Regions from separate parts of the Clostridium sp. genome, predicted to be linked through region 1. Evidence: riboswitches for the same ligand, from Rfam matches in the RefSeq annotation. Region 1 holds a riboswitch; the other holds the start of a gene.
What was found. A riboswitch is a leader RNA that binds a small molecule or an ion and turns the genes downstream of it on or off. The one in region 1 is predicted to bind glycine.
Positions count from the first base shown of each region.

Region 1 (3,279 bases):
CAGGATCCCATTTTTATTCCAAATTCAGATACAAGAGAATCCTTGGCCTTAAAAAAGATTTCAATCATGGAGACGTAGATCATTACACCTGCAGAAAATCCAAGACTCACTGCTAAAAATTTGGTATTGGTTTTTTTAGTGAAAAAAGCCAGCGTGCTGCCGATTCCCGTAGATAATCCGGCAAAAAGAGTCAATGCAAATGCCACAATCAGGTTATTCATGTTAAGCCTCCACAAATAAGTATTAAAGTAATTATAGCACATCTTATCCCAAATCCGTTCCGGCATCTTCCTGATTTTTCTTTTTTAGTTTGAGTACCTTATAAATAATTCCAAGAGCTACAAACCAAACCGGTGTCACGAACAGAGCTATACGTGTTTCCTTATTGAGCGCCAGTACAACTAGAACAAAAGCAATAAATACCAAAATCACATAGTTGGCAATTGGATAAAATGGCATTTTGAATTTGTTCCTGGCAGCAAGTTCCGGATTAGTTCGTCGATACTTCAAATGGCAGACAACTATAATTGCCCAAATAAAGATAAAGCAGAATGTAGATATACTCGTAATGAGTACAAACACTCCCTCGGGCATAATGTAGCTTAGAATAACCGAAATCAGAATAACAGCTGCAGAAAAAATCAGGGCATTTGACGGCACTTTATGAGAAGTCAATTTCTTCATGGATTCGGGTGCATTATTTTCTCTGGCAAGAGAGTAAACCATCCGGCTTGTACTGAAGATACCGCTGTTACAAGCAGATGCAGCTGATGTCAGTACGACAAAATTTATAATACTGGCTGCGGCTACTACTCCCACTGCAGCAAACACCTGTACAAATGGGCTTTTGGCTGGATTAATTGAATTCCATGGGTATATGCTCATAATAACAGTAAGCGCCCCAATATAGAAAATAATAATTCTAATTGGAATATTGTTGATTGCTCTTGGAATAACATGCTCTGGATCTTCTGTCTCACCGGCTGTTAAACCGACTAACTCAATTCCAGTAAAAGCAAATACAACCATCTGAAAAGAAAGTATGAAACCGCTCATCCCATTTGGGAACCAGCCACCGTGATTCCAAAGGTTTGCAAAACTAGATAAACCCGCATTCGTAGAAAATCCTTTAATAATCATAAATGTACCAATTAAAATCAATGCTACGATAGCAACAATTTTAATTAAGGCAAACCAAAATTCCATTTCCCCAAATAAACTTACCGCAGTAAGATTCATAATCAACAAAATTATAAGAGCTACAAGACTTGGAACCCATTGTGCCACATTCGGGAACCAGTACTGCATATAGAGTCCGGAAGCAGTTAAATCAGCCATTGCAAGCGAAATCCAGCAGAACCAGTAAGTCCACCCAGTAATAAATGCTGCTCCATCTCCAAGATAATCATATACAAATTCTACAAATGAATGATAATTTAAATTGGAAAGCAGCAATTCCCCAAGAGCACGCATAATAAGAAAACAAATTATTCCTGTTATAGTATAGGCAAATAAAATAGATGGACCTGCCAAGTGAATGGATCTTCCTGAGCCGAGGAATAATCCAGTGCCAATTGCACCCCCAATTGCAAGTAATTGAACATGACGATTTTTTAATCCCCTCGATAAATCTTGATTTTCCGACATATATATTCCGCCTTTCTAATTATTACTGTATTATGCATTCGTTATTTGATCGTCCAAGTAATAATAGAAGTCATGTCAGGATGGACTCCATCTTTAATCGGTAAAAATCAAAGTATCCTTCCAAATAGTATTTTTGTAGTTGATCCATTTTATCCCTCCATTTTAATAGAAAGGCATATGATAAAAACCTTTCTAAAATATAAATATTTGTAATTGGAGATACAAATGGGAATAGATAAGATCCAAAAGAATTTAAGATATTTTACCTTTTCCCCTGTCCTTTTACCTGAGAGTTTTACCTTGCGGCTTGCTCCTTCGGTGCTCGTTTAGAGTCTCTCCAAGGATTCATCCAATAGCGGTCATCTCTACATTAAATAGGTACCTGAAAGATTTACTTCTTCGGTGAATGACAATAGTCATAACTCTCCCACTATTTTCATCTGAATTGTTGTTTTTTACCGTTATATACTAATACAAATTCGGTAATATTGCAATAATTTCTTCATAATTTAACTTTCTATGATATTTTCTCGTCTCCATCACTTTCACTCTGCACTGTACTATGAAATCTTCCATAAGAAAAATAAACTATCAATCCCAAACAAAGCCATACGGAAAACCCGATCCAGGTTATCAGACGCATGGATATCAGAAGTATCAGACAACACAATATAGTTACAACAGGTGTAAATGGTACTCCCGGGCATTTGAATTTTCTTTCTACATCCGGCATTGCCTTTCTCAAATAAATAACGCCTGCGGATACTACCATAAAACTCAGCAGTGTACCTATACTGAGAAACTCCACTATTACATTCAGCGGAAGAAGGCCTGCTATTATAGACGCTATAACACCCGTTATTATAGTAGCCTTAACCGGAGTGTTGTGCTTTGAATTTATTTCGCAAAACACCTTTGGTATGAGTCCGTCTCTGGACATAACCATGAATATTCTTACCTGTCCATATAACATTGCTATCATGACGGAAATCATTCCCAGAATTGCACCAATGCCTACAAGCGCAGATCCCCAGGTAATGCCTACCCTCGCAAGTGAAGCCGGGACTGCATTGTCTGAAACTATTTCTTTATATGGAACCATTCCAGTAAGCACCACCGCCACTGAAACATAAAGTATACATACTACTGCAAGGCATATTATAATCCCTCTAGATACATCTTTTTTCGGATCTCTTGCCTCCTCTGCAGAAGTAGAAATAGCATCAAATCCTATGAATGAGAAAAATACAGTACTTGCACCTGTAAAGACTCCTTTCCACCCATAAGGCATGAATGGCTTATAGTTGGATACATTTATATGTGATACTCCAAGAAAAATAAAAAGAAGTATTATTAGTATCTTTACTGCAACAATAATATTGTTTACCCTGGAACTTTCCTGCATGCCATAGCAAAGAAGCGCCGTTAGAAACAATATTATAGCTACTGCGGGAAGATCTATAGCTCCTCCTTTGCCGGGTGAACCGGCTATAACAGATGGAAGATTGATCCCTGCCGACTGCAGTATTCCCCTAAAAGTACCAGACCATCCTGAAGCAACAGCACTAACTGCAACAAGATATTCCGCAGTCAGACACCATCCTATAATCATGGCCACAAATTCTCCAAAAG
Region 1 covers NZ_JAKVOI010000001.1:1,879,314-1,882,592, forward strand. The annotation lists gene zupT (zinc transporter ZupT) at 1-221, opposite strand, end outside; gene LKE46_RS09295 (amino acid permease) at 265-1,647, opposite strand; glycine riboswitch at 1,912-1,998, opposite strand; gene LKE46_RS09300 (APC family permease) at 2,165-3,279, opposite strand, start outside.

Region 2 (3,279 bases), 1.5 Mb from region 1:
CTACTTACAGGCATTATAGGGGCCTTGCCGAGAAGCCCGCCAAAATTGGCTTCATCACCAACGGATTTTCCATACACAGGAATAACCCTTACGGCAGTTGTCTTGTTGTTTATCATTCCGATAGCAGCTTCATCTGCAATTATACCGGATATAGTGGCTTCCGGTGTATCTCCAGGAATTCCTATCATGTCAAGACCTACAGAACATACACAGGTCATGGCTTCCAGTTTTTCCAGATTCAATGAACCTGTATTTACAGCACTTATCATTCCCTCATCCTCGCTTACAGGTATAAAAGCGCCGCTTAGACCGCCGACCTGGGAAGCTGCCATTATACCTCCCTTTTTAACAGCATCATTTAAAAGGGCAAGTGCAGCGGTTGTTCCCGGACATCCACAGCTTTCAAGGCCTATTTCTTCAAGAACTCTTGCTACACTGTCACCTACGGCAGGTGTCGGTGCAAGGGATAAATCCACTATCCCGAAGGGTACATTCAATCTGCTTGAAGCTTCCTGCGCTACCAGCTGACCCATTCTGGTTATTTTAAATGCGGTTTTCTTTATAGTTTCGGCAACTACGTTGAAGCTTTCACCTTTTATTTCTTCAAGGGCACATTTGACAACGCCAGGTCCACTCACGCCTACGTTGATTATTGCTTCAGCTTCACCTACACCGTGGAAGGCACCTGCCATAAAAGGATTGTCTTCCACTGCATTCGCAAATATTACAAGCTTGGCACATCCTATACTTTCATTTTCCCTTGTTAGATAGGCAGCCTTTTTTACTATGCTTCCCATATGTTTTACTGCATCCATGTTTATGCCGGATTTCGTACTTCCTACATTTACAGATGAGCATACCTTCTCAGTCACAGCGAGAGCTTCTGGTATTGAATCTATAAGAATTCTGTCACCCTTTGAATAGCCTTTATGTACAAGGGATGAAAAACCACCGATAAAATCTATTCCAAGAGTATGGGTAGCTTTATCAAGGGTTTTTGCAAATTCTACGTAATCGGAATCCGAACTTGCCTGGGCAATAAGTGAAATAGGTGTAACAGACACTCTTTTATGTATTATTGGTATGCCATATTCTGTTTCTATGTCATTTGCAGTCTTGACTAGATTTTCAGCATATTTGGTTATTTTGTCATATATTTTGGTCCTGCATTTTGTACCATCGCTGTCTATGCAGTCCAGAAGTGATATGCCCATGGTGATTGTCCTGATGTCAAGATTTTCCCGCTCGATCATATTTATTGTTTCCATTATATTCTTAAAATTAATCATTAAAACACCCTCTATATTTAATATTGTAAATGATATTATATTTCGTGCATGGATGTGAATATATCTTCACGCTGTATTTTAATTGAAACTTTGATTTCATCAGCTTTTTGTGTAAGGATATCTTTTAATGAATTGAAGTTTACCTTCATATTGGATATGTCTACAAGCATTATCATTGTGAAGTAACCCTTTATCAAAGTCTGGTTTATGTCCAGAATGTTTATGCTGTTTTCAGATAGTATTGATGTTATTTCATGTATTATTCCAACCTTATCCTTCCCAAGTACAGTTATAAAAGCCTTCATTTTTACCGCTCCCTTTTCATATTGATATATCATTTGAAGAAAAATAAAAGAGACTAAATGACTAGTCTCCGGGAAATCAAATTTGAATGGGAATTAAAATTCATCCCAATAGAATCCCTGTCCTTTTACCTGAGAGTTTCACTAGAAACAATTGCTAGTTTTCCCCTTCGGCGCTCCAAATAGAGTCTCTCCAGAGGTACGTCAGATAATAGTCTTTATAAATTCAATTATCTTCATCCGATATTAAAATTATAAGAAAAATTATAGCATATTGTTAAAATCAAAGCAAATAAAAAAAGCTGCAGTATTCAAGCAGCTTTCCTCTTTCTATTTTGCTTCTCTGGCAGCTTTCAGGATTTCATCGTAATCTGGATAATCCGTTACCTCGGGAATATAATTCACATATGTTACTTTATTGCTGCTGTCAACTACAAAAGCAGCTCTCGCCAGGAGTCCAAGATCCACAATATAAGTTCCAAAGTTCTTGCCGAAACTTCTATCCTTGTAATCTGATGCTGTAAGTACATTTTTTATTCCATTTGCTGCGCACCAACGTTTCTGTGCAAAAGGCAAGTCCATGGATATCGTATATACTGTAACACCAGGTATCTGAGAACTTTTTTCATTGAAAGTCCTGGTTTCCAAATCACAAACGGGAGTGTCTATGGATGGAACTGTTAAAAAAATTCTGACGCCATTTGTGTCCTTCAATGATATAGGATCCAGATTATTATCTATTATGGTGAAGTCAGGTACGGTATCACCTACTTTAATAATATTTCCAGATAGTTTTACAGGTTTTCCCTGAAATTTTAATTCCATATAAATCCCTCCAATAAAATATATTGTTTAATAATTATTATCTTTTATATTTATTATAATACCACAATTATATAAAATATGCAATTAATTTTCTTTTACCACTGTTTAAACATATTGGCAATTTAGTGTATAATTTATGATGAATTATTTACTATGGAATCACTAAGGAGTGAACTCAATTGGAGAATTTAGGCGGTAAAGTAGCAGTAGTAACAGGGGCATCCAGAGGCATAGGAAAATCTATAGCAGTCAATCTGGCGAGATGTGGTGCAAATGTGGTCGTAAATTATAAAAGCAGCAGAAGCGAAGCAGAGCAAACATTGAGTGAAATAAAGAAATACGGAAGCACAGGTTTAGTGGTCCAAAGTGATATAAGTATGTATGAAGATGCCAGAAAATTGATGGACCGTACAGTCGAATACATGGGCAGGATTGATATACTTGTAAATAATGCAGGAGTATCCGATATAGGAGTTTTTGTAGATATGGTGGAAGAACAGTGGAATAAAATAATAGATGTCGATCTTAAAGGAGTACTCAATTGCACGCACTGTGCATTGAAGTACATGATCCCGAAAAAAAATGGGAATATAGTGAATATATCTTCTATATGGGGCAATGCTGGAGCTTCCTGTGAAGCTGTCTATTCAGCAGCTAAAGGTGCTGTAAATTCATTTACAAAATCAATTGCAAAAGAAATGGCCCTGTCAAATATAAGAATAAATGCCGTGGCACCTGGTGTAATTGATACACGTATGAACGGCTGGCTCGGCAATCAGGAAAAACAGGATCTAATAGATGAAATACCGGCAGGCAGATTTGGGAAAACCGATGATATAGGAAGCGTTGTAGCTTTTTTATGC
Region 2 covers NZ_JAKVOI010000001.1:386,516-389,794, forward strand. The annotation lists gene LKE46_RS02205 (PFL family protein) at 1-1,289, opposite strand, end outside; gene LKE46_RS02210 (ACT domain-containing protein) at 1,325-1,594, opposite strand; glycine riboswitch at 1,702-1,798, opposite strand; gene tpx (thiol peroxidase) at 1,922-2,416, opposite strand; gene ymfI (elongation factor P 5-aminopentanone reductase) at 2,596-3,279, shown strand, end outside.
Region 2: another riboswitch for glycine. It lies ahead of LKE46_RS02210 (ACT domain-containing protein); the one in region 1 lies ahead of LKE46_RS09295 (amino acid permease).